One region of the Achromobacter sp. NCFB-sbj8-Ac1-l genome, then DNA from elsewhere that is predicted to be linked to it. Evidence: riboswitches for the same ligand, from Rfam matches in the RefSeq annotation. Region 1 holds a riboswitch; the other holds the start of a gene.
What was found. Region 1 has a riboswitch for glycine ahead of ACUDP5_RS19605 (D-amino acid dehydrogenase). Riboswitches for the same ligand answer to the same signal wherever they lie in the genome.
Positions count from the first base shown of each region.

Region 2: linked by a shared signal. The riboswitch ahead of gcvT (glycine cleavage system aminomethyltransferase GcvT) and the one ahead of ACUDP5_RS19605 (D-amino acid dehydrogenase) in region 1 are both predicted to bind glycine.

Region 1 covers NZ_CP199812.1:4,260,536-4,276,197, forward strand. Annotated here, with positions in the region: gene ACUDP5_RS19585 (Shedu immune nuclease family protein) at 1-534, opposite strand, end outside; gene ACUDP5_RS19590 (hypothetical protein) at 753-1,034, shown strand; gene ACUDP5_RS19595 (phosphoribosyltransferase-like protein) at 1,269-4,520, opposite strand; gene ampC (class C beta-lactamase) at 4,861-6,084, opposite strand; glycine riboswitch at 6,218-6,308, shown strand; glycine riboswitch at 6,310-6,400, shown strand; gene ACUDP5_RS19605 (D-amino acid dehydrogenase) at 6,445-7,674, shown strand; gene ACUDP5_RS19610 (sulfite exporter TauE/SafE family protein) at 7,678-8,421, opposite strand; gene ACUDP5_RS19615 (SUKH-4 family immunity protein) at 8,596-9,183, opposite strand; gene ACUDP5_RS19620 (PhzF family phenazine biosynthesis protein) at 9,197-9,985, opposite strand; gene ACUDP5_RS19625 (hypothetical protein) at 10,247-10,549, opposite strand; gene ACUDP5_RS19630 (alpha/beta fold hydrolase) at 10,802-11,617, shown strand; gene pdxR (MocR-like pyridoxine biosynthesis transcription factor PdxR) at 11,618-13,174, opposite strand; gene ACUDP5_RS19640 (M24 family metallopeptidase) at 13,328-15,028, shown strand; gene ACUDP5_RS19645 (nucleoside deaminase) at 15,115-15,603, opposite strand.
Region 2 covers NZ_CP199812.1:5,598,408-5,614,069, forward strand. Annotated here, with positions in the region: gene gcvP (aminomethyl-transferring glycine dehydrogenase) at 1-2,347, opposite strand, end outside; gene gcvH (glycine cleavage system protein GcvH) at 2,445-2,822, opposite strand; gene gcvT (glycine cleavage system aminomethyltransferase GcvT) at 2,919-4,019, opposite strand; glycine riboswitch at 4,106-4,228, opposite strand; glycine riboswitch at 4,262-4,356, opposite strand; gene ACUDP5_RS25710 (ZIP family metal transporter) at 4,444-5,337, opposite strand; gene ACUDP5_RS25715 (superoxide dismutase) at 5,363-5,977, opposite strand; gene ACUDP5_RS25720 (NAD(P)/FAD-dependent oxidoreductase) at 6,215-7,417, opposite strand; gene ACUDP5_RS25725 (arginine/lysine/ornithine decarboxylase) at 7,436-9,697, opposite strand; gene ACUDP5_RS25730 (hypothetical protein) at 9,929-10,381, opposite strand; gene ACUDP5_RS25735 (GNAT family N-acetyltransferase) at 10,495-11,019, shown strand; gene ACUDP5_RS25740 (GGDEF domain-containing protein) at 11,032-12,267, opposite strand; gene ACUDP5_RS25745 (GNAT family N-acetyltransferase) at 12,440-13,291, shown strand; gene dcd (dCTP deaminase) at 13,334-13,897, opposite strand; gene ACUDP5_RS25755 (translocation/assembly module TamB domain-containing protein) at 13,983-15,662, opposite strand, start outside.

The DNA of each region.
Region 1 (15,662 bases):
GCGGGCGTCGACCAGTTCCTGAATGGCTCTTCGGGGCAGCATGCCGAGCTCGATTTGGGCCTGGCGAGACAAGACAACAGGACTCGTCAGATAGGAAAAATCCGAAAACGGATCCGCACGTTGGCGCAGTTGAGCAATATCTCGAAGGATACGCTCTTGCTGCACTGACGCGAATTCTAGCTCCTCGCTGGAGCACTCCAACTGCTCCTCCACCCATTTCTTATCGACGTGCTTCCAATTCGGATGGCCACCGGAGTCAAAAGTAACGATATCAAAAGTGGCCGCCTCCCGACCTAACTCACGAGGATAGTGCTCGATGTAATTTGCGCCTGTCGGTACTAGGCCTTTCAGAATCAATGCTTCTTTCAATGATTCCACTGTGTTAGTTATCGACGGCCCTTTATATCGATCTTCGAGATCTGTCATCAAGACATAGACTTCTTGACAATGGTTAACGAAAATACGAAGACGGCAAGCCCCGGGTGATCGGTCGGCACCCACGTCATATTCGAAAATGAAATCACTGACTTTCAATTTTTTATCTCCTGGTTTTTTACCAAAATCACTACACAGCACAAGAAACCACGCAGCGAAAGAGATTCAGATTAAATACTTGAATATTTTTATTTCCTTAGACATATCGCACTTCCTAGTGCCCCAGTGCTCGTTAACTGCTCCCCCGCTTCCCCTCTCGACTGCGCCAATACTGACCTCAGCCCACGGCCAGCAGCGCCATGCACAGGAGGATGCCCATGCCGATCAGGAGGGGCATCGACAGCCCCTACCGTCTCGGGATTGCCGAACAGCCGGTCCATCAGCAGCGTCACGGCGACGGTAGCAATGTGCTCTCGTCGCTGCCAATCTTGCCGCGCCTCCAGGCCTTGGGCATGAAAGAGGCAGCATGCATGGCCAAGAAAGGCGTGACCAGCACCGAAAACACCGACACCCCAATACGATTAGCTTTCGGTTTACGCTTATCGGCATTATCACTTTTAGAATTTATCGACTGGGGCGGCGGCGGCCTCCTGCATTAAGCATCTCGCAATCTGGCGGAGTCCATCGACCCGCGTACCACTGCACCGGATATCATCGCTTGTCACAAAAAATTAGGCCGCAATGGCCTGCGCGAAGGTCAGGACTTTAGAACTATGCCGATATAGATCTGGACGCCCATCAAACCACGGCGAATGGGGGAGTTGTGCGAATGGCTGCGCTTGATGGGCTGGCTGCCGCATTGGGGTCGCTGAGCACCCACACGTTCTACCACTTTAAGAAACAGGACGAGGGAATAAAGCCCGCCACGAAGTCGGGTGAGACCTCGAACGATATAGGATAGGGAGTGAATTGTTAGGGCAGGTATCTGGAAACGTCATCAAAAGCCCCTTCCCGCCAAACCCTAACGGCTCCTTGTACAGGCCCGTTCCCAAGGTTAGACACAAAGCCTTTGCCCGCATTTTTTCCTCTTCATTCTCCCAAAATCCTAGTTCATGGTTTAGAAAGGCATAATTGCTCTGCAGCAAATACTCACATACGTACAACTTCAGTGGGAGATTTGTCTTCTGCTCAATTACGGAATTAACTCGACGCTCGCCATCTTCGGTACCAACAATTACCACCGCCAAAAGAGGGATCGACAAATTTACTAACAACGCCCCACATAATTCGGAAAAATCAACCGCACCGTCTGCAAGCGTTCTGCCCGATCCGACAAAATCATCAATTATCACAATAGCTTTTGGCTTTTCCCACCCCCCTTCGGTCAAGTTTTTTAAACGTCGTTCGATGGCAGCAGGCTCCAATATGCATTCCGTGGATATCGAGTTCACCTTGGCATAGTATCTTGCATATTGAACTCCACTCTTACCCACACCATTAAAATAAGTTATCCATATATCCCTTCTCTTGTCTGTCTTACGCTCCATCTGCATAGCGCCGACTATTGGCCGTACAAACCGTCCGTGAGCATTGATCAATTTTTCTTCTATTTCGTCCGGAGAGAGGAACCGCATTTTTTGTAGGAGCTTAAACAGCAGGCGTTGATCCTGCGGTGAAGGAACCTGATCCAGCCAAGCCCGGACATCCTCAGGTCCAACCTTTCTCGCTCTATAGAGAGGCCAGTTATCTGTCAGCTGTTGAATTTCCGCACCGCCGACAAACGAGGCTTTCGCTGCTCGTTCCAACTCCACTTCGAGATCATCGGCTAACGTGCTGGAAATCAACTTAGAAACACCGACCTCGATTAACCAACGCTCGAATAGGGGCACACTGGCAGTCAATGCGCCATCTCGATCTCTCAAAATATCTCGACGAATGAAATCGTCCACTAACGGAGCCACCTCCCCTTCTGTAAGACGAATTGACGGTGCCGTTTTGATTACGCTTGAAATACTTCTTTCACCCCCCCGCAACGCCCTCCCCAGAGCGACTAGCAAGCGAAGTCGCTTTAACTCAGTCACCTCCGTTTCTTCACGCTCCGCATTAATTCCATCCTTCCACATGTGAGCAAATGCATTAGTATCCAATTCCTCTACCAAGGTGTTCAACGCATAGCGGACATCGGATGAAATAATCTCCGTATCACGCTCCCGCACTGCATTCAACACAATCTTTGCGCAAAGCAGTTTCGTATAATAAGGATGGCCATTAGTAAAATTATAAAGCTCACTCAAAGCGGCATCGTCCCAGTTTAACAAACCAGATACAGGCTTCGAGATTAGCTCACAATACTCTTGCCACTCGAGACTTCGATCAAAAAAATCAAGCGGCTCTCGTACAAATTTATTTAACTGATCTCCTTGAGCACCAATTATGAATGGCATCTTCTCGCCACCAACAAGTACAAAAGCCAAATTGCTTCTTGCCGCCAATGTCCGCAAATTCGCAAAAAAAGTCTCCGCCAACGCCCCCATTCTGTACATTTCCGGATGAATTTCATCAAACTCATCCAAAATCACGACAAATCTTTTTGTCGGGGCATTATTCTCCAACAAACGTGCCAGAGAATTCAATGGCGCAAGCGACTCACTAAAATCGGCGTCTGCAATATGAAGCCCGTGAGGGAGAAACCCACGCAGAAATGAAAAAACACTATTTCCTAGAGCTTTTACTGTGCTCTCTGGTGAAGCCGCGCAATATTCACCATATTCTAGATACAAAAAACTATATTCGTGCGCACTATCTGCCCCACGCACATACTCAGAAACGGCATAGGCCAGTGAGGTTTTGCCAATCCTCTTTTGACCCGTGATGTACGTGGAAGCCATTGGACGCTTGAGTAGTTTATTGCCAATGGTTTTTACTTTAGCCACCCTACCAACAAACATGTCACCTTCAGCCACCTCCAGGCTGTATGGTTCCAAAGACTCAAGAACTGTCCAATCGACCGAAGGATCTTGAGCATCGATTTCAACATTAAAAACTACGCTTTCTCGATCGCCGAAGAGTTGGTGCCATTCAATTTGAATAGTCATTTTCACGCTGGACGTTGGCTCCACAATGCAAGCACGTACGGAAAGCGCGAATTCACCAGGAGGCACATCGCCTAAGGACAATTCCTCACTATCTAGCAAGACAGCACTGTTTTTCTCTCCGCAATCAACCTCTACAGTTACATCAATAGCTATTCCCGGCCCATGATTAACCATTGGGATATTGAAAACCACATACCGATCTGCTTCATGAAGTGGATACTTTTTTTCAGCCGCCTTTATGGACCGCCGCTTCGGCGCTATATCGCATTTAAATCGATGTGCTGCGGAACTCTCAAGCTCGCCCACACCCTTATGTACTGCCATAACAAAGGGACGGATAAAATCATCGGTGAGAAACGATCTATGCTTATTGCAAAGCGTCGTCATATCACAAATATCATCAACCAGTTCATCAAAGAACGACTTAAACCCTGAATCTTTGCACTGAACCAACCGCTCTACTTGATAAATTATCGCTTCAGCCTTTGCTCTAATCGCTACAAAATTAAAGGGCTGCAGATAGCCTTGGTAAGACTTAGTAGACAGGGCCTTAGAAATCTGACTTCTAATGTTGTTTATTTCAACCAAATCATTCGGAAGTTCACGCAATAACGAGAGACTGGAACAAATCTGCCCATGAAACCCCCTCAGCAATGAAATTTTTTCGTAGTTCTGTTTTTTATCTTGTAGCTTGCAATGCCGTGCAATATCAGGAGCGACCTCCTCAACAAGAGCAGGTAAACAGCGAGAAAACCGGCTTTGCTGAGCCTCAACTGGCAATAGACCACTGATTGACAGCGATCGGACTAGAAGGATAGTGGCCTCGCGCTTCCCTTCGCTTGCCGCTTCTAAACGGATTATTGCCTGCTCTAAGTGGGCTCCACCTTGAAGCTGAGAAAAACCACAAACTGTGCAAATCGCGGTTACCAACAGTGCCCGTGCGGCATCTAGTTCTTTTTCTGTTGCCGTATTAGGGTCTAAAGCTGTCAATGACTGCTCAAATTTGCTGATTGCTTCTGCTACAGCAGTCGCAGCTTCTGATTTACTCATCTGAACTCTCTCCCAAGCAATCTCGCATTGAGCCTTCACGTCGCATCGAACTGAAATCAAGCGACAGAAGCCAGGAATCATCTAAGAAAGGAAAACTGACCAAACAATACAACAAATAGATACAATAAAAAACCCCCTCCTGTTCCCTCATTGCCACTTAGGGATTTCTGGTTTTTCTCATTGATCTAGGCGAACTACCTATAAAGGCGGTCGCGCGGGCATTCGGCTAAAAATATCGTGGCGCCAAACACAAACGTAAACTTGTACAGCCGTCAAGCATTGGTACAGTCTTATGAGGCCACAAAACCCGGAGTATCCGGAGAAATGAAATAGCACTTGACTACATATTAATTTTTTCCAAAACACTCAACGCCAACCGCACGCAGGCCTCGTTGGGATAGTTGCGGTTGGCCAGGATCACGATGCCCAGCTTGCGCGACGGCACGAAGGCCACGTAGGCGCCAAAGCCGTTGGTGGCGCCGGTCTTGTTGATCCACACCGCCTCCTGCGGCGCGCTCGGCGGCTGCACGGCCTGCACGGGCAGGGTTTCGAACGCCACCTTGGCCGAGTTGCCGGCCACCAGGTCATCCACCGATACCGGGTAGCGGTACTGCTCCCAGATCAGGTCCTGCGTCATCGCGCCCAGCTGGTAGTAGCCGGTATGCGTGGCCGCGATGGCGCGCTGGATGGCGGCATCCGCGGGCGCCACGCCCAGGTTCACCTCGACGAAGCGGATCATGTCGCGGGCGGTCGATTTCACGCCATAGGCCTCGTCCGCCAGCACGCCCGGATTCACCCGCACCGCCGCGTTCTGCTTGTCGTAGCCCCAGGCGTAGTCCGGCATTTTTTCAGGCGGTACGTTCACATAGGTGCTGCGCAGCCCCAGCTTGGGAAACAGGCCCTGCTCCAGCGCCGCCACGTAGGGCTGGCCCAGGCTGCGCGCCGCCACCACGCCCAGCATGCCGATGCTGGGATTGGCGTAGGTGCGGTGCGTACCGGGCGCGTACTGCGGCGTCCAGGCCTTCAGGTAGGCCATCAACTGGGCCATGTCCTGCACGGCGTCCGGCACCTGCAAGGGAAAGCCCCCGGCCGTGTGCGTGGCCAGGTTGATCAGCGTCGTCTTGGCAAAGTCGGTGCCTTGCAGTTCGGGCACGTACCGGGCGGGGCTGTCGCCCAATGACAGTTTGCCCGAGGCCTCTGCATAGCCCGCCAGCGTCACAGTGAAGGTCTTGCTGATCGAGCCCAGCTCGAACAGCGTGTCGGGCGATACCGGCTTGCGCGGTGCGCGCGAGGCATCGCCGTAGTTGAAAAAGCGCTGCTGGCCGTTGCGGGTGACGGCGATCGCCATGCCGGGGATGTCGTATTGGCGCATGACCTCGAGCACGGCGGCATCGATGACGGGGGCTGCGGCCGTGGGGGCTGCGGGGGCCGTGGGAACATTCGCCGCAGATCCACTCGATGCGGGTTTGGGTGTCGCTGCGGCGTCTGCGGCAGCGGCCGAACCCGCCGCGGCGGCCAGGGCCAGCAGCAACAACGGCGCGCGGAATTTCTCCAGTAAACGCATGCAATTCTTCCTATCGCGTAACACCGGCTAGCGCCGGCCGAATGGCGCCCAGTGTAGGACGAAATTGGCACATCCTAGTACTAACCCTAAGTCTCGTCCGACCGAAATTTTGGCTATCCTGCTCCGGTCGATTCAAAACCCCGCAGAAGAGACTCGCCCCCGTGGCGGGCGCCGACGGAGCAACCGCCCCGGAAACTCTCAGGCAACAGGACTGCGCGGTGTAGACAATCTGGAGAGAGGCGCCAGGCGCGCCCACCGAAGGGGATCCCGCGGCGCTCGCCGCCCGGGTGAAGCTCTCAGGTACCAAGACAGATGGGGTGCTGCTGCCGGTTGGCCGCAGCCACGCTATCTGGAGCCACCATGCCCCGCATCGCCATCATCGGCGCCGGTATCACCGGCGTCACGTCTGCGTACGCCTTGAGCAAACTGGGTTACGACGTCACGGTCTACGACCGCCAGCGTTATCCCGCCATGGAAACGTCCTATGCCAACGGCGGCCAGCTGTCCGCCAGCAACGCCGAAGTCTGGAACAGCGCCGCCACCGTCATGAAGGGCCTGCGCTGGCTGGGGCGGCGCAATGCGCCGCTGCTGCTCAACCCGCGCTTCAGCTGGCACAAGTATTCGTGGCTGGCCCAGTTCATGGGGCAGATCCGCAACTACCGCCAGAACACCATCGCCACCACCCGGCTGGCCATCGAGGCGCGCCAGCACCTGTACGCCATGGCCGAGGAAGAAGGCATCGACTTCGACCTGGATCGGCGCGGCATCCTGCACATCTACCACGACGCCGCCAGCTTCGAGACCGCACGCCGCGCCAACGCGCTGCTGCGCGAAGGCGGACTGGAACGCCACGCGGTCACGCCCGACGAAGCACGCGCCATCGAACCCGCGCTGCAAACGGCCTGCCACGGCGGCTTCTACACGCCGTCCGATGCCACCGGCGACATCCACAAATTCACCAGCGGCCTGGCCCGTGCCTGCGCGCGCCGCGGCGTGCGCTTCGAGCAGGACGCCGACATCCGCGCCATCAGCCGCGACGGCCTGCCCTACGTCTTGGACATTGCCCGCGAAGGCGGCACGCAACAGGAACAGCACGAGGCCAGCGCCATCGTCATCTGCGCCGGCGCCGCCAGCCGCCAGTTCGCGCGCCAGCTGGGCGACTCGCTGAACATCTACCCGGTCAAGGGCTATTCCATCAGCGTGCACCTGGACGAGCCCGACAGCCGCGCTGCCGCCCCCACCGTCAGCCTGCTCGATGAAGCCGCCAAGATCGTCACCAGCCGCCTGGGCGACCGCTTCCGCGTGGCCGGCACGGCGGAATTCAACGGCTTCAACATGGACATCCGCGCCGAGCGCATCCAGCCGCTGGTGGACTGGACCCGCAAGCACTTCCCCGGCGTACGCACGTCACGCGTGGTGCCCTGGTGCGGCCTGCGCCCCATGACCCCCAACATGATGCCGCGCGTCGGCCCGGGCAAGCGGCCCGGCGTGTTCTACAACACCGGACACGGGCATTTGGGGTGGACGCTGTCGGCAGCGACGGCGCAGATGCTGGCGGCAAGTGTGCGGGACGGGGTGGCGCTGGCGTAGCGCCTACCGCGCCAGCAACTGCGGCACCGAAGACGCCAGCAACGTCAGCCCCGAACACGTCAGCAGGCCCAGTACCGTGCGCCGGAACGTCACTTCGGAAATGCCGATGTACAGGCGGGTGCCGAGCAGCGTGGGGATCAGCATGGCCGGCGCCACCACCGCGAACATGGGCGCCATGTCGCGGGTGACGATGCCGGTGGCCAGGTAGGTGGCCATCGTCACCGACAGCATCGCCAGGTTGAAGTTCTGGATCACGGCGCGCTGGGTGTCCTTGTTGAAGCCGCGCAGCGTGCACCACAGCGTGGGCACGCTGCCCGCGAAACCGCCGATGCCGCCCAGCACGCCGCCGACCATGCCCACGGCGCCATCGCCCAGGCGGTTGCCGCCGATGCGCGGCAGCCGCTGCGACATCAGCATGACCGGGCACCACAAGACCAGCAAGGCGCCCAGCACCGCCTTGAACCAGTCCATGTCCAGGTGCGGCAGCACCAGCACGCCCAGCGGAATGCCGGCCAGGCCGCCCGCCAGGAAAGGCCACAGCAGTTGCCAGTCAAAGCCCCGGCGCACCGAGAACACGGCCAGCAGTTGCCCGGTCAAGGCGCCGAAGACGGCCAGCGCGGCGGCCAGGCGCGGGTCCAGCACCCAGGCCCAGAACGACATGGCCACCATGCCGAACGCAAAGCCCGACAGGCCCTGCACGAAGCCCGCCACCGCCGCGCCGATCGCCACCACCCATACCGCGTCCATGCCTGCTGTCTCCTTGATTCCGGGGCCGGTTGCGGCCTCTTGATGTCATGACCGGGGATTCTAGGCAGGTGCGGCGGACCGGGCTATTTGAAGTGCTGATGAGGGAATAGGTTTTCGATGATGGCGCGCCGAAGCCTCGCGCGCGCCGTCGAACCCTGTCCGCAGGCGTTCCGGCTAGCCTTGCAGGACCTCGTAGAAGCTTTCGGCCTCGCCCCGGTCGCCCAGCACGGTGGTCAGTCGGTCGAGCACGGCATCGCGGTAGGCCGGCTTGATTTCCCAGTCGTCGTCGCGCAGGTCTTCATCCGCGTCCAGGTAGATCTCACCCACGGCGGCCAGGGCGGCGGCCAGGGTCCAGAGGTCGGGCGCGATGTCGTCGGGTGCCCATGTGCCGGTGCCGTGCATCGCATACAGGATGCGGCCGCTGCCCGTGTCCAGAATGAAGGGGTCGGCGTTCAGGTCGGCGATGACCAGCCAGTGGTCCTGCCAGGCCGGCACCCGTTGGCCGTTCGAGGCATCCCAGCGGTAGCCGGCCTGCAGATCCCACAGGCGGCTGAGCGCGGGAAAGCACACATTGGTTTCGGACAGCGTGACGCCGACCGGGCCGATGTGCGCGTGATAAGTCTCGCCCAACGGGCCGATGCGGGCATAGAAATCGGCCAGCGCGTCGGGCAGCGGGATGTCGCCGCGCCATTCGTCGCGGCCTTGCGGGCGAAGTTCACCGAAACGGGCAAAGCGGTCCCGCAAGGCGTCGATGTCGATCATGATGGCCCTTGGGTCAAAGGTAGATCGTGCCGCGCAGGTACAGCGCCGCCTGGCCGCTGATGATGACGCGGCCGTTGCCGGGCAGTTCGCATTGCAGCTGCCCCTTGCGCGCCCCGCCCTGCTCGGCCGTCAGCGTCGTCTTGCCCAGGCGCTCGGCCCAGTACGGCGTGAGCGAGGTGTGGGCCGAGCCGGTGACGGGGTCTTCGTTGACGCCCACGCGCGGGCCGAACCAGCGCGACACGAAGTCGTAGCGCGTGGACGGCGCCGTGACCGCCACGCCGCGCACGTCAAACGCGGCCAGCGCCGAGAAATCAGGCTTCAGGCCGTCGATCAGGGTTTCATCGTCGATGACCAGCAGGTAGTCGTCGGTGCGGTACAGCGCCCGCGCGTCCTTCAAGCCCAGCGCTTGCAGCAGCGCGGCCGGGATGGCTTCGGCCACCGGTTGCTTGACGGGGAAATCCATGGCCAGCGCCTTGCCGGCGCGGCGCACTTGCAATTCGCCACTGCGGGTCGAAAAGCGCAGCAGGTCGTCCTGGACGCCCAACTGTTCGAACAGCACCCAGGCCGTCGCCAGCGTGGCGTGGCCGCACAGGTCGACCTCGACCGCGGGCGTGAACCAGCGCAACTCGTAGACATCGCCCTGGCGCACGAAGTAGGCGGTTTCCGACAGGTTGTTTTCTTCGGCAATGCGCTGCAACGTCGCGTCAGGCAGCCACGCGTCCAGCGGCACCACCGCGGCGGGGTTGCCGCCGAAGGGAGCGGCAGTGAAGGCGTCTACTTGGTAAAGGTCGAGCTGGGGCATGGGAAATTCCTGTGTCGTACGCGATGAAGCAGCCGTTATTTTGCTACAAGGCGCCGGGCGGGTGCTTGCGGCGGGCTTGGCATCGGGTATCGGCACGGGCTGGTCAAGCGCTAGCCTCGCCAAGCCATGAGCATTCTCGACGACGTCATCGCCCACTGAGCAGCGCCGCGTATGAGGTGCAAGAGGCGCAATACCACTATCGGTGGTTGCGGTGGCAACGCGTTGGCGCTTGATCTGTCCGTCCAGGCCCCGAGTCAGCGTTCAACGGCTGGCAGACTTGTCGACGTCTGATTGATGGCGAATTCCCTTGCCGTCGATACGGCAGCACCATTTCACGTGAGGGTAAAAATCGGGGCTTGAATGCCGCGTGACCACCCCTTGTGCGATCAAGTTGTCCACGGCACCGTGTTCGTCCTCGTCGTCCGTATAAATGCTCACCAGCAAGCCTTCATGCAGTTCAACGAGAGCCCCGGACACATCCTTTTTGAAATCGCCTGCGCAAAGAAGCACCGTATTGGCGTCCACCATTTCATTGAAATCGACGTACAGAACTGGCCGCGTCATGGCGTCTCCGCTTGTTCAAACCTGTATGGCTCCACGCACCCGACAGTGTAGCCGTGGGGACTGTCGCACCGCGTACACCAGCCGCCGCGCGCATGGGCAGCGCGCGCGTGGGACACTTAGCACGCAGTTTTGTGCCAGACACTGGATTTTCGCCCCCCAACCCGATATGATGATGCTTCTTTCAAGACGCCCTCCCGGTCCGCCGGGAGGGCGTTTCTTTTGGCTTTTTCCAACCCAGAAGGAACCCTTGAAATGACCCATCTCCCCTCCTCCCGTCCGAACGTCGGCAACGACACCGCCGCGGCGAGCCTGTTGGGCTTTGTCCGCCACGGCCACGGCCCGGAACCCGTGCTGGTGCTGCACGACTGGCTGGGCGACCACGGCAACTACGCCGCGATGACGCCCTATCTGGACGGCGACGCCTGCACCTATGTGTTCGCGGACCTGCGCGGCTATGGCCTGTCGCGCCACCTGACGGGCGCCTGCTCGGTCGATGAGATCGCCGCCGATTGCCTGGCGCTGGCCAACCACCTGGGCTGGCCGCGCTTTAGCGTGCTGGGGCATTCGATGACGGGCATGGTCACGCAGCGCCTGGCGGCGAATGCGCCGGACCGCATCAAGCGGGCGATTGCCGTGTGCCCGGTGTCGGCCGCGGGCAATCGGCTGGGCCCGGACGCGTATGCGTTCTTTGCCAGCACGGCGCACGACGACGAGGCCTTTTGCCGCCTGATGCAATACGTGACCGGCGGCCTGGGCCGCGGCTGGGCACAGGCCAAGCTGCGGCGGCATCGCGCGTCGGTGGCGCCCGCTTGCCGCATTCCCTACCTGGACATGCTGGTCCACACGGATTTCGTGGACGAGGTGCGCGGGCTGACGACGCCGTACCTGGTGATTGTGGGCGACAAGGACCCGGGGCTGGACGAAGCCGCCATGCGGCAGACGTTCCTGGCGTGGCATCCGAACGCCCAACTGCGGGTGATGCCGAACTGCGGCCATTACCCGATGCAGGAATGCCCGCCGGCGTTTGCGGCGCTGATCGAGGCGTTCCTGGAGGACAAGGCCGTCTAATCAGGCGTCGGCCCCACGCAGCAGCGCCCCCACCTGTTCCAGTTCGGCCTCGCTACGTGCGCTGTAGCCGATGACCACGCCGGGCGGCATTGTCACGCGCAGGCAGAAGTCGGCCACCGACTGGATGCCGATGCCGCGTGCCTGTGCACGGCGCAGCAGGTCCGCCAGGTCCCTGCCGGGCGGCAGCCACCACACCAGGTGAAAGCCCGCCTGCTCGCCGCTGACCCGCAGCGGCGACGAGCCTGCGGCCTGTTGCAGCAGCCGCAGCAGCTGGTCGCGCCGGGCCGCGTAGACGGGCCGTACACGGCGCACGTGGCGGGCGAAGCTGCCGTCTTCCAGGAAGTTGGCCAGCGTCATCTGTTCGATGATGCTGTTGGACCGCCCCGTGGTGTGGCGCGTCCGCGTGAACGCCGCCACCAGCGGCCGCGGCAGCACCGCATAGCCGATGCGCAGCGCGTTGAACAGGGTCTTGTTGAAGCTGCCGCAGTGGATCACGCGGTCGGCGCTGTCCAGGCTTTTCAGGGCGGCCAGCGGGGCGCTGTCGTAGTTGAATTCGCTGTCGTAGTCGTCTTCCAGGATCCAGCTGCCGGTCTGCGCGGCCCAGTCCAGCAGTTCCAGGCGGCGCGACACGGGCATGGTGACGCCGGTGGGCGACTGGTGCGCGGGCGTGACGTGCACCAGCTTGACGCCGCGCTGGCGGCGGGCGCTGGCCACCGAAAAACCGTGCTCGTCGATCGCGATGGGCGTGATGCGGCGCGTGTACTGGCTGAACAGCGGCACGGCGTTGAGGTAGCCGGGGTCTTCCACCAACACCTTGTCGCCCGGCGACAACAGCACGCGCGCGCTCAGATCGATGCCGTCGCGGATGCCGGTCAGCACCACCACCTGGTCGGCATCGCAGGCGATGCCGCGCGCCGCGCCCAGGTAACGCGCAATCTGCTCGCGCAGCGGCTGCCAGCCCTGCGATTCCTCGTTGGCCAGTTGCGACGGCGTGACGCGCTGGGCGCTGGCCGCCAGCCCCTTGCTCCATGCCGCCATCGGGAACAGCGAGGCGTCGGCGCTGCGGGCCGTGAAAGGCGGCTCTGAACGCGGCGGCGGTACCGGCGGCAGGCCGGTTGCCGGGCGTACCGATACGGCAAGCGGTGACGGAGCGGATGCGCCAGGCGCTGCCGGCGTGGACGGGCGGCCGCCCCCTTGCGCCGCCTCGCCGGGCAAGCCATCGCGAAAGAAATTATCGGGAATGACCGCCGCCACATACGTGCCCGACCCGACCGTGCCCGCCGTATAGCCTTCGCTGTGCAACTGGTCGTAGGCAGATTCGACGGTGGACCGGGCAATGTGCCAGCGTCCGGCCAGGCTGCGGGTGGACGGCAGCCGGCTGCCCGAGGGCAGCACGCCTTTGAGGATGCGCTCGCGGATCTGGCGATAGACCCAGGTCTGCTTGGATTCCCCGGCCCGGGGCGGGTCCAGCGGCAAGTCCAGGCTGGCTTCCTGGCGTGGCACCCGCGAGGCGCTGCGGCGGGCGGCCTGCCGGGTGGCGCGTGGGGGGACGGACAACGCGTCAGGCTGGGCGGCCGAGTCGGAGCCCCGTGGCGCTTCCCGCAAAAGTGGCTTGGTCATATTCACAAAAATGGCCCTGGTAGACAAAGCCATTCTATCGCTACATTGCGCTCCATGCGCCCCCCACGGGCCTATCAACGGAAACGCGCCATGACCACGCCCTCCCTGTATACCATCACCCTCGACACCGGCCACTTCACCACCGACGGTACGACGACGCTGCTGGACGCCGCGTTGGCCCAGGGGGTGCCGGTGCCCTTTTCCTGTCAGCGCGGCGAATGCGGCTCGTGCCGGGCCACGGTGGTGGACGGCCGCCACGAACGCCTGGCCCCGCCCACCGAACGCACGTACGTCACCGCCGACGATGAACTGCTGATGTGCCAGTGCCGCGCGGCGGGCGACCTGGCGCTGCGCTTTCCGCATTGGCGCGAACCGGCCCTGCAAGCGCAACGCCGCGAGGCCGTCGTCGTGTCGCGCGTGCCGCTGACCGAAGACGTGACCCAGCTGATCGTGCAGGTGCAGGGCGAAGACGCCTTCGCCTGGCAACCGGGCCAACACGTCGAATTCCTGCTGGAAGACGGCAGCCGGCGGCCTTTTTCCATTGCCAGCCTGCCGTCGGCCGCGGGCCCGGCCCGGCTGGAATTCCAGATCCGCCGCATGCCCGGCGGCGGCTTCACCGAACGCCTGCTGCCGCGCCTGATGCCCGACGACACCCTGGCGCTGGAAGGTCCGCTGGGCGGCTGCACCTGGCCCGACGAAGGCTGGCCGGACGACGTCGAACACCTGGTGCTGCTGGCCACGGGCACGGGCTATGCGGGCGTGTACCCGATCCTGATGGCCGGCCTGCAAAGCCCGGCCATCAAGAGCGTGACGCTGTACTGGGGCGGCCGCTCGGCCGACGACTGCTATGCCGCGCCGATGTTGAACGCCCTGCTGGGCAAGGGCGGTTTTCAATGGCATGCGGTGGTGCCGCAAGACAACGCCGGTGCGACCCCGCAGGCCCACGCCTACGTGCAGGACAGGGCCGCGGCCGCCGACCATGACTGGGCCCGAACGGTGGTCTATGCCTGCGGCAACCCCGCCATGGTGCGCGCGGCGCGCGACCGGCTGCGCCAGGCCGGCCTGCCCGACGACCGCTTTCTGTCCGAAGCCTTCGTGCCCGCGACCGGCGCCGGCCCCGTCGTGGCGCCCGCCCCGGCCCACCCGTGGGAACGGGTCAGCCCGCGCTTCACCATGGACGGCATCCTGCGTGCGCGGCGGCGGTCGCTGACGGCGGTGCGCGAGATCGCCGCGCTGATCCAGCCCGGCATGACCACGCGCGAAGCCATCACCGCGGCCGACGCGCACCTGCGCCGCATGGGCGCATCGCACAACTGGCATCCGACCTACGTGCGGTTCGGCGCCGATACGCAATCGCCCGCCGTGCATCCCACCGACTTCCAGCGGCGGCTGGGCGACAAGGACCTGTTCGTGGTGGACATCGGCCCGGTATGGGACGGCTATGAAGGCGACTACGGCGACACCTTCGTGGTGGGCGCGGACGCCGACCGCCAACGCTGTGCCGAGGCCGCCCGCCAGGTGTTCGCCCGCACCCGCGAGGCCTGGCTGCAGGGGTTGAGCGGCGCGGCCCTGTACGACCGCGCCGAAGACTTTGCGCGGGAACATGGCTGCGAACTGGTGCGCGAGATTCCCGGCCACCGCGTGGCGGATTTTCCGCATGCGTTGTATGGCAAGCACCAGTTGGCAGACGCCGACTTCGTGCCGGCCGATGGCATCTGGGTGCTGGAGATCCAGGTGCGCGACCGGACGCTGCCGATCGGCGCGTTCTACGAAGACGTGCTGCTGCGCTAGGCGGCCGGGTCGGTCAGGCGCGCCTCGATCAGGCCCGTCTCGGTCAGGTCAGTCAGGTCAGGCCCGTCAGGCTGGCCAGCCCCCCATCAGACCGCACCCGCCGGCCGCTGGCGCGCCCGGTGCAGCGCCCCGACCTGCTCGGCCAGTTCGTCATCCGGCCCGTCCACCGGCGTGTCGGTGATGACATCGGTGATGCGCAGCGCCTTGACCCGCGGCGCGGGAAAACCCAGTTCCTGCATCCACGCGCTCAGTTGCGGGGTGGAACTGGCGTAGACGATGCGGCCCAGCCCGACCCAGCCGTGCGCGGCGGCGCACATGGCGCAGTGCTCGCCCGACGTATACACGGTGCTGGCGGCACGCTGGGCGGGCGTCAGGTTGGCGGCGGCCCACCGGGCGATCTCGAATTCCGGATGGCGCGTGTGGTCGCCCCCGGCCACGCGGTTGCGGTCTTCGAACAGCACCTGGCCGTCGGCCGACAGCAGCAGCGAACCGAAGGGCTCGTCGCCCTGCGCCAACGCCTGCCGCGCCAATTCGACGCAGCGCGCCAGGTAGGGTTTGTCTTGTGCCGTGATCATGCCCATGCTCCTTTTGCCTGGCGCCCGGGCGGCCATCCCGCGCGCCCCGACACCCTAGG
Region 2 (15,662 bases), 1.3 Mb from region 1:
TGGCCACTTCGGTGGCGCGGCGCAGGCCGTCGGCGCCCATGAGCGCGATGTACACGAACGGAATCGGCAGGATGCCGGCCGACCCGAACGGGGCGGCCGAGACAGGGCCGACGTGGGCCTCGCCGGGCAGCTTGCCCTGCTCGTTGACCACGCCCGGCAGGTACGGCGCCAGGTGGGCGCGCACCGCCACGGGACCCACGCCCGGGCCGCCGCCGCCGTGCGGAATGCAGAAGGTCTTGTGCAGGTTCAGGTGCGACACGTCGGAACCGAACTTGCCCGGCTGCGCCACGCCGACCATGGCGTTCATGTTGGCGCCGTCCAGGTAGACCTGGCCGCCGGCCTGGTGCACCAGGTCGCAGATCTCGGTGACGGCTTCCTCGAACACGCCGTGCGTGGACGGGTAGGTGATCATCAGCGCGGCCAGCTTGTCGCCGACCTGTTCGATCTTGGCGCGCAGGTCGGCCAGGTCGACGTTGCCGTTGGCGTCCGAGGCCACGACCACGACTTCCATGCCGGCCAGCTGGGCCGAGGCCGGGTTGGTGCCGTGGGCCGACGACGGGATCAGGCAGATGTTGCGCTGGTGCTGGCCGTTGGCCTGGTGGTAGCCACGGATGGCCAGCAGGCCGGCGTATTCGCCTTGGGCGCCCGAGTTGGGCTGCAGGCTGATGTTGTCGTAGCCGGTGATTTCGCACAGCGCGGCCGACAGGCGGGTGATCAGCTCGTCGTAGCCCTGGCTTTGCGAGGCGGGCGCGAACGGATGGATCAGCGCGAATTCGGGCCAGGTGATGGGGATCATCTCGGCGGTGGCGTTCAGCTTCATGGTGCACGAACCCAGCGGGATCATCGTGCGGTCCAGCGCCAGGTCCTTGTCGGCCAGCTTGCGCAGGTAGCGCAGCATGTCGGTTTCGGACTGCACGCTGGAGAACACCGGGTGCTTCAGGATGGCGCTTTCGCGGGCCACGGCGGCGGGAATGCCGCTGGCGGCCGCGGCGTCCAGCGCGTCGATGTCGAGTTCGACGTCATCGCGCTCCAGGCCGGCGGCAAACACGTTGACCAGCGCTTGCAGGTCGGCGGCGGTGACGGTTTCGTCCAGCGAGACGGCCAGGCGGGCGCCGTCGACGCGGCGCAGGTTGATGTGCTCGCACTCGGCGGCCGTCAGGATGGCCGGGGTGGCGGCGCCGGTTTCCAGCAGCAGCGTGTCGAAGAAGGTGTCGTTGGCGACCTTGATGCCCAGCTTGCCGAGTTCGGCGCGCAGGATGGCGGTGTAGCGCTGCACGCGATGGGCGATGCGGCGGATGCCGGCCGGGCCGTGCCACACGGCGTACATGCCGGCCATGACGGCCAGCAGCACTTGCGCCGTGCAGATGTTGGACGTGGCCTTTTCGCGGCGGATGTGCTGTTCGCGCGTTTGCAGCGCCAGGCGCATCGCCGGGTTGCCCTGGGCGTCCTTGGACACGCCGACCAGGCGGCCGGCCATGTTGCGCTTGAAGGCGTCCTTGCAGGCCATGAAACCGGCGTGCGGGCCGCCGAAACCGAACGGCACGCCAAAGCGTTGCGCCGAACCGACGGCGATGTCGGCGCCCCATTCGCCCGGGGCGGCCAACAGCGCCAGCGCCAGCAGGTCGGTGGCGACGGCCACCACGGCGCCTTGGGCGTGGGCCGCGTCAGCCAGCTTGCGGTAGTCGGACACCGAGCCGGTGCTATGCGGGTATTGCAGCAGCACGCCGAAGCATTCCGGCAGGCCCTCGGCTTCGTCGCCGATGGCGATTTCGATGTCCAGGCCTTCGGCGCGCGTGCGCACGACTTCGATAGTCTGGGGATGCACGTGGCGCGAGATGAAGAACACCGGGCTCTGCGACTTGGCGCCGCGGCGGGCCAGCGTCATGGCTTCGGCGGCGGCGGTGCTTTCGTCCAGCAGCGAGGCGTTGGAGATGTCCAGCCCGGTCAGGTCGGCGACCATGGTCTGGTAGTTCAGCAGGGCCTCGAGGCGGCCCTGCGAGATCTCGGGCTGGTAGGGCGTGTAGGCCGTGTACCAGGCGGGATTCTCGAGAATGTTGCGCAGGACCACGTTGGGGGTCTGCGTGCCGTAGTAACCCTGGCCGATGTAGTTGCGAAAGACCTTGTTGCGGCCGGCGATCTGCTTCAGTTCGGCCAGCACGTCGGCTTCGCTGCGCGAGGGCGGCAGCGCCAGCGGGGCCTGGCTGCGGATCTTGGGCGGCACGACTTCTTCGATCAGGGCGTCCAGGCTGGCGCTGCCGATCACGGCAAGCATGGCGGCCTGGTCGGCGTCGGAGGGGCCGATGTGGCGGGGAATGAAGTCGGTGTGGGTGTCTAGGGCGCGCGACATGGAGGGATCTCGGGGTAGCAGGTGTCGTCGGGGGACGAACGGTGATGCATCTTGCGGACGGGCGCGACGCCTGGCGCCGCCGCCCGCCCGGACAGGCTTAGCCGTTGGCGACGGCTTCGTAGCCGGCAGCGTCCAGCAGCTTGTCGGCATCGGCGGCGTTGACCGGCTTGATCTTGAAGATCCAGGCCGTGAAGGCCGATTCGTTGATCAGGTTGGGGTTGCTTTCGAGTTCGTCGTTGAATGCGACGATTTCGCCGGCGACCGGGGCGTAGATGTCGGAGGCGGCCTTGACCGACTCGACCACGCCGGCGGTTTCGCCTGCGTTCAGCTTGGCGCCGACCTTGACGTCGCCGACGAAGACCAGGTCGCCCAGTTGGTCCTGGGCGGTATCGGTGATGCCGACGACAAACACGTCGCCTTCGGCTTTGACCCATTCATGGGACTGGGTGTACTTGCGATCGGTGGGCAGACTCATGGGAACTCCTGAGGGATTCGGGTAGAAGAATGGTGTTGCGCGCCTCGCGCCGGCAGCCCGCCCGCCACGGGGGGCCTGCGGCGCGAAGCTTCGAGTTTACGAGTGTTCGACGGCTTTGCCGTTACGGACAAACGGCAGTTTGCAGACCAGGGCGGGCACCCATTTGCCGCGGATGTCGACCTCGACCGTATCGCCCGCGGCCACGCCTTGCGGCAGGCGGGCAAAGCCGATCGATACGCCCAGCGTGGGCGACATGGTGCCGCTGGTGAGTTCGCCGGTGCCTTGCGCGGTGCGCACGGCCATGTGGGCGCGCATGACGCCGCGTTCCTGCAGCTTCAGGCCGACGAAGGCGGCGGGCGTGGCGAATTGTTCCAGCGCGTCGCGGCCGATGAAGCGGCGCTCGGGGTTTTTCAGGGACACCGTCCAGGTCAGCGCGGCCTCGCCGGGCTGGGTCAGTTCGTCCATGTCCTGGCCGTACAGGTTCATGCCGGCTTCCAGGCGCAGCGTGTCGCGCGCGCCCAGGCCTGCCGGGCGCACGCCCTGGGCGACCAGGTCGCGCCACAGCTGCACGACGTCGGCAGCGGGCAGCACGATTTCAAAGCCGTCTTCGCCGGTGTAGCCGGTGCGGGCCACCAGGGTGTCGTCGCCGATGCGGGCGGCCACGAACGGGGTCAGCGGTTCACTGGCGGCCTGCCAGGCCGGGCGCGCGGCCCAGACCTTGGCGCGGGCGTTGGGGCCCTGCACGGCGACCATGGCCAGGTCGCGGCGCGGCGTGATGGTGACGTCGAACTTGCCGGCCTGCTTGACGCGCTGCATCCAGGCCATGTCTTTGTCGGCGGTGCCGGCGTTGACGACCACGCGCCATTGGTCGGCGGCGAAGAAATAGACGATCAGGTCGTCGATGACGCCGCCTTGCGGGTTCAGCATGCAGGTGTAGAGCGCCTTGCCCGGCACCGTCAGCTTGGCCACGTCGTTGGCCACCAGGCGCTGCAGGTAGGCAAAGGCATCCGGGCCGGTGACGTCGGCGTTGAGCATGTGCGAGACGTCGAACATGCCGGCGTCCTGGCGCACCGCGTGGTGCTCTTCGAGTTGCGAGCCGTAGGCCAGGGGCATGTCCCAGCCGCCGAAATCGACCATGCGGGCGCCGGAGGCGATGTGTTCGTCGGCCAGCGGGGTGCGTTTGAGGGTTGCGGACATGCAGGGGACTCCGGAGCGGCAGCGGTGCCAGGGTTACGGAATGCCGCTGGCAGATGGGCAATGCGCCCCCGCACAACGGCTGAATCTTCCGCCCCTCTGTCCTTTTGCCTGAGAGTTGCCCCGCGTGGCGGGTTTGCACCTTCGGCGCCTGGGCTGCGCGCTATGTCCCTGATTGGGCAGCGGCGCCAGGTCTCTCCAGAGTGCTGTTTTGCCGCGTCCGCACGGCATAAACCGGGACAGGGCAAACATGTGCGGTATGGGATACCTGAGCGATTCCGGGCGAATTGCGCCTTCGGCGGCGGCTGCGGTAACAGCCGCTCTCTCCCGCAACATGCGTGACAGCGCCGAAAGCATACCGCGAAACGCCGGCTTCGCCCAGCGCCGCGCGGCCTGTCACCGGCGGCCCGCAACCTGTTCGCAACGCCTAGCCCAGCGCCGTGTCCAGCAGCATCATCAGCACGAAGCCCAGCATCAGCCCGCAGGTGGCATAGACCTCGTGTCCCTTGCGATGCGATTCGGGGATGATTTCGTGGCTGATCACGAACAGCATGGCGCCCGCCGCGAATCCCAGGCCCCAGGGCAGCATGGCCGCCGACCAGCCCACCACCGCCGCGCCCAGCACGGCGCCGACCGGCTCGACCAGGCCGGACAACATTCCCAGCGCCACCGCGAACGACCGCTTGTAGCCGGCGGCGATCAGCGCCACGGCCACCACCAACCCTTCGGGGATGTCCTGGATGGCGATGCCGGTGGCCAGCGCGGTACCGCGCACCGGATCGTTGCCCGCGTAGCCCACGCCGATGGCCAGGCCTTCGGGCAGGTTGTGCAAGGTAATGGCGAAGACGAACAGCCAGGTACGGCGCAGCCGATGCGCCTCGATGCCTTCGCGGCCCTTGATGAAGTGTTCATGCGGCAGCAGCCGGTCCATCAGCAGCAGCGCGGCCGCGCCCAGCAGGATGGCCGCACCGACGGTCAGCCCGGCTCCCCAGGGGCCGGCGCCCTGCGATTCGGCTGCCGCGATGCCCGGCGCCACCAGCGAGAACGCGCTGGCCGCCAGCATCACGCCCGCGCCGAAGCCGAACATGCTGTCCTGCATTTTCTGGGGAATGGTGCGCGCGAAAAGAATGGGCAGCGTGCCCGCCGCGGTGGCGCCGGCGGCGACCATGCCGCCCAGCAGCGCGTCCGCCACATGGGGTGCGTGCACAGCGAGATAGACCCACAGCTGATGCAGGCCCAGGCAGGCGACCAGCACCGCCAACGTCCAGACACTGACGCTGGTGGCTGCGGGCCGGATGCGATGACGGCTGAATGTGTTCATGAACCTGCCCTCGCGCAATGCCGGATCAGCCGATGGCAGCGGCGTAGCGGCGCGCCACCTCGGGCCAATTGACGACATTGTAGAAGGCGCCGATGTATTCCGGCCGGCGGTTCTGGTACTTCAGGTAGTAGGCGTGCTCCCACACGTCCAGGCCCAGGATGGGGGTGTTGCCCTGCATCAGCGGGCTGTCCTGGTTGGCGCTGCTTTCCACCACCAGCTTGCCGGCCGGCGTGACCGACAGCCAGGCCCAGCCGCTGCCGAAGCGGGTCAGCGCTGCCTTGGTGAAGGCCTCGCGGAACGCGGCCAGGCCACCCAGTTCCGCATCGATCGCGCGGGCCAGCGCGCCATCGGGCTCACCACCGCCCTGCGGCGACATGACGGACCAGAACAGGCTGTGGTTGGCATGGCCGCCGCCGTGGTTGCGCACCGCGCCGCGGATGGCCTCGGGCAGTTGGTCCAGGCGGGCCACCAGGGCTTCGACCGGCTCGTCGGTGGCGATACCGGCGCCGTCCAGGGCCGCGTTCAGGCTGGTGACGTAGGTCTGGTGGTGCTTGCTGTAGTGGATTTCCATCGTCATGGCGTCGATATGGGGTTCGAGCGCGTCATAGGCGTAGGGCAAGGTCGGCAGGGTGTAGGCCATGGCATGTCTCCGTCAGGACGGCGCCGCCGAATGCGGGGCCGAATCGATTATCGAAAACATAAATGATATGTATTTTTATTTGATATAACAATGGTGGCGTTGCCGAGGCTGTCATGGCGGCGGGCGATGCGGCCCGCCGGCCGCGTGGACACGGCCAGTGGCGGCCTGGCCGATCGCTGCCGTGAAACCGTCCGAGAATGAAAGCGAAGCGGCGGTCCGCGAACGCGGGCGCCGCGCCTACAGCGCCTTGCCGCAGGCCACGCCCGAGGCCCAGGCCCACTGGAAGTTGTAGCCGCCCAGCCAGCCAGTGACGTCCACGGCTTCGCCGATGAAGTACAGCCCGGGGGTGGTCTTGGCCTGCATGGACTTCTGGTCCAGCCCGCGGGTGTCGACGCCGCCGCGCATGACTTCGGCCTTCTTGTAGCCGGCGGTGCCGCTGGGCACCAGCGTCCATTGGTGGATGTCCTGCGCCAGCGCGCGCAGGGTCTTGTCGGGGGCATCGGCCAGGCGCAGCGCCGCCAGGCCGGGCTTGCCGCCCTGCTCGGCCAGGTGCAGCCAGCGGTCGGCCAGGCGCTTGGGCCACAGGCCGGCCAGCACGGTATGCAATTGCTGGCGGTTGCCGGACTTGGACGCCAGCAGCTCGTCGGCCAGGTCGCGCCCCGGCGCCAGGTCGATGACGATGGGTTCGCCCGGCTTCCAGAAACTGGAGATCTGCAGAATCGCCGGGCCCGACAGGCCTCGGTGCGTGAACAGCAGGTCTTCGAGGAATTCGCCGCGGGTCTTGCCCTGCCCGGTGTGCAGGTTGACCTCCAGCGCCACGCCGGACAGCTCCGCCAACGGTTGCCATTGGGCCGCGTCGAAGGTCAGCGGCACCAGCGCGGGGCGCGGCTCGACCACCTTCAGGCCGAACTGGCGCGCCAGCTTCAGGCCGAAATCGGTAGCGCCCAGCTGCGGGATCGCCATGCCGCCGGTGGCCACCACCAGCTTGGCGGCCCGGATGGGGCCCTGGCTGGTGCGCAGTTCGAAGCCGGCCTCGCCATGGGCCACCTCGGCCACCTGGCAGCCCATGCGCCACTTCACGCCGCCCGCGTCACATTCGGCGCACAGCATCTCGATGATGGATTCGCTGGAATCGTCGCAGAACAGCTGGCCACGATGCTTTTCGTGCCAGGCGATGTGGTGGCGCTTGAGCAGCGCCAGGAAGTCCTGCGGCGTGTAGCCCGACAGGGCCGACCGGCAGAAGTGCGGATTGTCGGACAGGAAATTGGCCGGGCCCGCCCCGATGTTGGTGAAGTTGCAGCGGCCTCCGCCGGAGATGCGGATCTTTTCGGCCAGGCGCTCGGCATGGTCGACCAGCACCACCCGCAAGCCACGCTGGCCGGCAACCGCTGCACACATCATGCCAGCGGCGCCGGCGCCGAGAACGGCAACATCGAACATCGGAACAGTCGGCCCGTATCAGTCTTCGATCAGGCAGTCGACGTAGTAACGCTTTTCGCCGTCCGGACCCACTTCATCGGCCAGGCCGTGGATGTAGGTTTCGAAGCCCGGGAAGCGCTCGTTGAACTCGCGCGCGAACTGCAGGTACTGGACGATGGTGCGGTTGAAGCGTTCGCCCGGAATCAGCAGCGGGATGCCCGGGGGGTACGGCGTCAGCAGCACGCCCGTGACGCGGCCTTCGAGCTGGTCGATGTCCACACGCTCGACCTCGCGGTGCGCCATGCGGGCAAAGGCGTCGGACGGTTTCAGCGCCGGCACCATGTCGCTCAGGTACATCTCGGTGGTCAGGCGGGCGACGTCGCGCGCACGGTAGGCCTCGTGGATTTCCTGGCACAGATCGCGCAGGCCCATGCGCTCGTAGCGGCGATGGTCTTTGCAGAAGTCCGGCAGGATGCGCCACAGCGGCTGGTTGCGGTCGTAGTCGTCCTTGAACTGCTGCAAGGCGGTCAGCAGCGTGTTCCAGCGGCCCTTGGTGATGCCGATGGTGAACAGGATGAAGAACGAGTACAGGCCGGTCTTTTCGACCACCACGCCGTGCTCGGTCAGGTACTTGGAGACGAGCGCGGCGGGGATGCCGGTTTCGCCGAAGCTGCCCGACATGTCCAGCCCCGGCGTGATGACCGTGGCCTTGATCGGGTCCAGCATGTTGAAGCCTTCGGCCATTTCGCCGAAGCCGTGCCAGTGGTCGTTGGCTTCGAGAATCCACTCGTCGCGGTTGCCGATGCCTTCGGACACCAGGCGGTTCGGCCCCCAGACCTTGAACCACCAGTCGTTCTTGCCGAATTCGGATTCCACCTTGCGCATGGCGCGGCGGAAGTCCAGCGCTTCGCGAATGCTTTCCTCGACCAGCGCGGTGCCGCCCGGGGGTTCCATCATGGCCGCGGCCACGTCGCACGACGCGATGATCGCGTACTGCGGCGAGGTGGACGTGTGCATCAGGTAGGCTTCGTTGAAGACGTTGCGGTCCAGCTTGCGGGTTTCGGACTCCTGCACGATGATCTGCGAGGCCTGCGAAATGCCGGCCAGCAGCTTGTGCGTCGAGTGGGTGGCGAACACCATCGCGTCCTGGCTGCGCGGGCGGTCCTGGCCGATGGCGTGCATGTCCTTGTAGAACTCGTGGAACGCGGCGTGAGGCAGCCAGGCTTCATCGAAGTGCAGCGTGTCGACGTAGCTGCCCAGCTGCTCTTTGATCATTTCCACGTTGTAGATGACGCCGTCGTAGGTGCTCTGCGTCAGCGTCAGGATGCGCGGGTTCTTGTTCACCGCTTCGCGCGCGAAGGGGTTGGCCTCGATCTTCTTGCGGATGTTGTCCGGGTGGAATTCTTCCAGCGGGATCGGGCCGATGATGCCCAGGTGGTTGCGCGTGGGGCGCAGGAACACCGGGATCGCGCCCGTCATCGTGATGGCGTGCAGGATCGACTTGTGGCAGTTGCGGTCCACGACGACCACGTCGCCCGCGGCCACGTTGGCATGCCACACCACCTTGTTCGAGGTGGACGTGCCGTTGGTCACGAAATAGCAGTGGTCGGCGTGGAAGATGCGCGCGGCGTTCAGTTCCGATTCGGCGATCGGGCCGGTGTGGTCCAGCAGCTGGCCCAGTTCGTCCACGGCGTTGCAGACGTCGGCGCGCAGCATGTTCTCGCCAAAGAACTGGTGGAACATCCGGCCCACCGGGCTCTTCAGGAATGCCACGCCGCCCGAGTGCCCGGGGCAGTGCCACGAATAGGAGCCGTCCTGCGCGTACTTGACCAGCTCGCGAAAGAACGGCGGCGGCAGGCTGTCCACGTAGCTGCGCGCTTCGCGGATGATGTGCCGCGCCACGAATTCGGGGGTGTCCTCGAACATGTGGATGAAGCCGTGCAGCTCGCGCAGGATGTCGTTCGGGATGTGTTCCGAGGTGCGCGTTTCGCCGTACAGGTAGATGGGGATGTCGGCGTTGCGGAAACGCAGTTCGCCGATGAACATGCGCAGGTTCTTGATCGCGCTGGCCACGTCCTCGGGCGAATCCACGTCGAATTCCTCATCGTCGATCGACAGGATGAAGGCGCTGGCGCGGCTTTGCTGCTGGGCGAACGAACTCAGGTCGCCGTAACTGGTCACCCCGATCACCTCGACGCCCTCGGCCTCGATCGCTTCAGACAAGGCACGAATACCCAAACCGGACGCGTTCTCGGAACGGTAGTCCTCGTCGATGATGAAAATAGGGAAGCGGAATTTCATGCAGGCGCTCCTGGGGCAAGCGAAACGGACCGGTGTGGCGGACGCGAGTGTACTTCTAGTGAAAAACCGTCTGATGACAGGCGGCGCGAAGGTCCCGCCAGGTGGGCGGGAATGGCCGAATTGTAGGGCGGTTTTTCCCCAGGCCCTATGGTTTTCCCGAAGATGGCCGCACACGGGCCCCGACGGGGCCCGCGACAGGCCCGTCCCCGGGCCCGCCCAAGGCGGCACTGCTTAGCGGATGGTGCGCGCTTCGCCCGCCCGCAGCGCGGCGGTGAAGGCATCGAAGTACGGCGGAATGGCCTCGGCGTCACCGTAGCGGATGCGCCGCTCGACCTTGGCGATGGCGCCGAAGCAGATCTCGGCATCGGGCTCGCCACACACCAGCACGACCGGGTCTTCGTCGTCGCAGACCTCGTACAGGCCACCGTGGGCCCGGCGCGCCACTTCGTACAGATAGGCGGCCGCGCCGACGGTCTGCATGGGGGTCAGGGGCAACGAGCCGACGTGCGCGGCTTCAAGCGCCGCGTCGAGCGCGTGGATGCTGGAGGGGGAGTAGTCGAGCGTGGCCCCGGCGGATCCGGCGGCCTGGACGAAATCTTGCGCGGCGTTGGCCACGCGCGCCACGAACTCTTCCTGGACTTCGTCGCGCTTGGCGTCCTGGTTTATCTTGAGGAAACCGAACATCATTGGCTCCTTTGTGAAAACCGCAAGCGGCGTTAGGGCCATTATAGGCAACCCGGCCGCCTATACTGGCCAGTAGGCTCCCGAACCGTTCCCTATTCCCAACACTTGCCCGCATGCCCTCCAGCGCCCCACTTGTCCGACGTCTTACCCCCGCAGACGCCCTGTCCCTGCGGCAATTGCGCCTGGACGCCTTGCAGGAAACCCCCGAGGCGTTCGGATCAAGTTACGAAGAGGAACACACGCTGACATTGGACGATATCCGCGGCTGGATCGCCCCCGCGGACGACAGCGCCATGTTCGGCGTGTTCCTGCACGACGCGCTGGCCGGCATGGTGGGCGTGGCGCGGCAACGCAAGCTGAAGATGCGACACAAGGCGCATATCTGGAGCATGTATGTGGCGCCGGACTTCCGCGGCCAGGGCCTGGCCCGGCTGCTGATGCGTGCGGCCATCGACCACGCCGCCGGCATGCGTGGCGTGCGCCAGGTGCAATTGAGCGTCACCGCCAACAACGCCGCCGCCTTCAATCTGTACGCCGCGTTGGGATTCGAGGAATACGGCCACGAATGCGAGGCCCTGTGCGTCAACGGCGTGCTCTACGACGAGCTGCTGATGGCGCTGCCGCTGGCCGGCAGGTAGCGCCCTGCCCGTTCAACCCGAGCGACGGCGCGCGCCGTAGGCCCAGACCTGGTTGCGGCCGCCGTCCTTGGCCTTGTACAGCGCCTGGTCGGCCGCCTTGATGACGGCATCCGGCGCGCGCAGCGCATCGCCGCGCTCGGCCACCCCGATGCTGACCGTGACTCGCAACGGCCGCGAATTGCGCCCGCCGCGGCCGCCGCGCCGGCGCTGGCCGACCTGGTCCGCCTTGGGCCGCGCCGGCTTGTCGCGCAGGCGCATCTGGTAGGCCTCGATCGCGCGCCGCACGGTTTCCAGATGCGGCATGGCTTCGACCGCGGTCTTGCCCGGGAACACCAGCGTGAACTCTTCGCCGCCGTAGCGGTAGGCATAGCCGCCGCCCGCCACCCGGCGCAGTTGCGACGCCACCATGCGCAGCACCTGGTCCCCCACGTCGTGGCCGTGCGTGTCGTTGAAAGCCTTGAAGTGATCCACGTCCGCCATCGCCAGCGTATAGACGCGGCCCATGCGTTGCAGCCGTTCGTTGAGGGCGCGGCGCCCGGGCAGGCCGGTCAGCTCGTCGCGGAACGCCATGTGAAAGCCCTCGTGCGCCAGCGAAATCGACAGCGCGGTCAGCGCGGCCGACGCCATCACGGCCAGCTCCAGCGGATGCTGGGCGCCGCGCGGCAGGGCCCAGGCCATGCAGACAAAGCCCAGCCATTGGCCGGCCTGTTGCGGGCGGCCATAGCGCAGCAGCAGCAGGGTCAGCGTCAGGCCCGTCACCAGCAGCGCCGCCAGGGCTTGCACGGGCAGGCCCAGACGGGCCAGCATGCCTTGCACCGCCAGCGGGCCGAACCCGTCCGCCACGCCATCCTTGCCCGCCAGGGCGATGGCGGCCGCCCCCAGCGCCATCAGGCCGATGCGGGCAGCCATGTCCAGCAGCAGGCTGGAACGCTCGGCCCACAAGGCGTTGATGGTGTAGGCCAGCGACCACCACACCAGCGCCGGGGCCAGCGCCCAGGGCGCCTGGTTGGCCAAGACGGGCCACAGGGCCACCGCCCCCAACACGCTGAGCATCAGCGCCAACGTCTGCGAGCGCTGGTACATCAGGCAGATCGCCGCCCCCACCAAGGCCATGACCCAGGGCACGAAAGGCACGATCTGCGTCAATGCAGGCGGCCATTGCTGCCATAGCAGCAGCCCGCCCGCCGCGAATACCGGCAGCGCAGGATAGAACAACAGGGGCAGCCAGGGAATGTGGGGGTAACGCACGGGTAGGGCCTTGCTCACGCTTGCTGAGATGACGTCGCCAAATCGGCAAACACATATCTCTTTTTACGGTCACGGCCCGGGGTTCTTTAGCGCAGCAACGATCTGGGCGGGGCCTGCCGCGCGGGGTCGGCGTCGTGCTATGTTTTCGCGACGCTCCTTGCCGGAAAACCTCATGCGCATCCTGGTCAATATCGACGTTCCCGATCTCGAACAAGCCATCGCCTTCTACCGGGACGCCTTCGGGCTGGTGCTGCACCGACGCCTGGGCCCCCAGGCCGCCGAGATGCTGGGCGCCTCGGCCCCCCTCTACCTGCTGGAAAAGGCGGCCGGCACGCCGGCCGCAGGCAGCGTGCGCCAGCCACGCGACTACGACCGCCACTGGACGCCGGTGCACCTGGACGTGGTGGTCGACGATGTCGACGGCGCGGTGCAACGGGCGGTGACGGCGGGCGCACGGCTGGAAGACGCCGCCGTCTCGCATGCATGGGGCCGCATTGCCCACCTGAGCGATCCGTTCGGCCACGGCATCTGCATCCTGCAGTTCCTGGGCCGCGGCTACGACGCGCTGACGACCGCCTCGCTCCGCGACCTGCCGGTCACCGATGCCGATTTCGAAGCCCTGCTGGCCCTGCGCATCGAGGCCATGCGGGACAGCCTGGAACGCCTGGGCCGCTTCGACCCCGAGCGGGCGCGAGCGCGGCTGCGCAATACCTTCCGGCCCGATCACACCTGGTTCATCGAGCGGGACGGCGCGCGCGTCGGCTTCTATGCCCTGCGCCCGGACGGCGACGGGCTGCGGCTGGACCATCTGTATGTGGTGCCGGCCATGCAAGGCCTGGGGGTGGGCGGCCAGGTGCTGGACCGCCTGCTGCGCGATGCCGACAGCCGTGGCCTGCCGGTGCGCGTGGGCGCGCTGCGCGGCAGCGACTCGAACCGCTTCTACCGCCGGCACGGCTTCGTGCAGGTGGAAGAAAGCGAATGGGATATCGATTATCTGCGCCCCGCGCCGGGGCGCAGGGCCTGATACACCGTCGCGACCGGGGCCGGGTCGGACGGGGCTCGCCGATCAGGTGCGCGGCAGGGTGACGCCGGTCTGGCCCTGGTACTTGCCGCCACGGTCGCGATACGAGGTCTCGCAGACTTCATCGCTTTCCAGGAACAGCATCTGCGCGCAGCCTTCACCGGCGTAGATCTTGGCGGGCAGCGGCGTGGTGTTGGAGAATTCCAGCGTGACGTGGCCTTCCCATTCGGGTTCCAGCGGGGTCACGTTGACGATGATGCCGCAGCGCGCGTAGGTGCTCTTGCCCAGGCAGATGGTCAGGACGCTGCGCGGAATGCGGAAGTACTCCACCGTGCGGGCCAGCGCGAACGAGTTGGGCGGAATGATGCAGACGTCGCCCTTGAAATCCACGAACGAGCCTTCGTCGAAGTTCTTCGGATCGACGATGGTGGAATTGATGTTGGTGAAGATCTTGAATTCGTCGGCGCAGCGCACGTCGTAGCCGTAGCTGCTGGTGCCGTAGCTGACGATGCGCCCGCCATTGGCCGTGCGGACCTGACCCGCTTCAAAGGGTTCGATCATGCCGGCTTCGGCCTGGCGGCGGATCCAGCGGTCGCTTTTGATGCTCATGGTGGCAGAGTGCTTGGGATGGAACGGGCCTCATTTTATCCCGAGCGCGCCGCCCCGTCCCCCAAAGGGCCGGAGCGGCGCCCCGTCAATCGCCAAAGAAGGTGCGATAGACCAGCGCGATGCCGTTGACCGAGCCGCCCTTCAGGTCCAGCGACAGGCCCCGCGCCAGGCGGTAGCTGGCCCGGCCGACGGTGTCGCTGCCGGCCAGCGCCTGTTCCACGCTGAGGGTGATGCCGTTGGCGAACGACTTGCTTGCCACCAGGAACTGGGTGGCCAGCTGGCTGTCGCTGTCGCGGTTGACGTCGCCGGCCACGGTGCGGTCCGGCAGGATGCTGCCGGAACTGCCCAGGTTGCCGGTACGCACGCTGACGTCATCCAGGCCGAACTGCTTGTAGAACGGCTGGCCGCCGCCCAGCAGCGCCGTGCCTACCGACAGCAGCAGGGCCGCGTCGCTGCCGCTTTCGTCCGGGCCGCGGCCCAGCAGCAGCCACGATAGCTTTTCGACGTCGCTGACGTCCGGGTAGGACACCAGGTCGATGCGCGGACGCTGGGCGGTGCCCACGACCTTCACGCCGGCCTCGACCTGCTCGCCCGTGCGCAGGGCCTCGATATCGAGCAGCGGGTTGTCCAGCCGGCCCTGGAAGGTCAGCGTGCCCCGGCGCAGCCGCAGCTTCTGGCCATAGGCCTCGATGCCGCCGCCGCGGGTGCGCAGCGCCCCCACGCCGGTCAGGCGGCCGTCGTTGAGCAGGATCTGGATCGACCCGAGCAAGCCGGCGTCCAGCCCCATGCCGGTGATGTAGAAGCGCGGCCCCATGTCGAACTTCAGGTTCATGCTGGTCTGCAGGGGCGTGGAGACCGTGCCGGGGTCGTCGCCGACGCGCCGCACCTTGACGTCATCGTCCAGCGAGGGCACGCCCTGCAGGATTTCCAGGCTGAACCAGCCGGCGTCCGCCTTCAGGTCGCCCACGATATCGATGCGCGGCATCTGGGCCGTCAGGTCGACGGTGCCGGACACCATGGCGTAGCGGTCCGAGCGCTGCAACGCCGGGAAGCGGTACAGGGTCAGGCGCACGTTGCCCCCGCCGTCGATCAGGTTCCATTGGCCGCGGGCTTCGGCATAGCCGCCCTTGGCCTCGGGGTCGGTGGTGATCCATTCCTTGGTGCGCCATTCGGCCGGCATGACCCGCAACGAGGCCGGAAAGCGCAGGCTGTCCAGCACCAGCTTGTCCCCATCCAGGCGCGCCGACAAGGTGCCGTCGATGAGACGCACGCCGTCGTCGATCCGCACCACGCGCAGCTTGTCGCCGCGGATCGCGCCCGTGGCGCTCCATTTGCCGGCCAGCGTGCCCTGGGCCTCGAGGTTGGCCTTGACCTGGCCGCCGATTTCCATCGAGTCGCCCACGAAAAGGCCCACCCAGGCCAAGTCGGCGATGTCGGCATCGAGCTTGGCGCGGATGGGTTGACGCGGGTCCAGCGCCATGCCGCCCTTGGCGTCCACCAGCAGCACCGCGGTGCCGTTGCCGGTGATCTTGCCCATCTTGTCGGTGGCCAGATCCAGCTTGGCGTCCAGGCGGCTGGCGTTGGCCGAAGTGGGCGTGGCGGTCAAGTCCAGCACCAGGGCCTTCACGCCCAGCGGGATGGGCGGATCGCCCGGAATCAACAGGTCGCCGTCGCGCCGCGCGATGCGGGCGCGGCCGGCCAGCCGGCCGTCGAATTTCAGGTCCCACAGGATGTCCAGCGCGATACGCCGCTGCCCCTCGGCCAC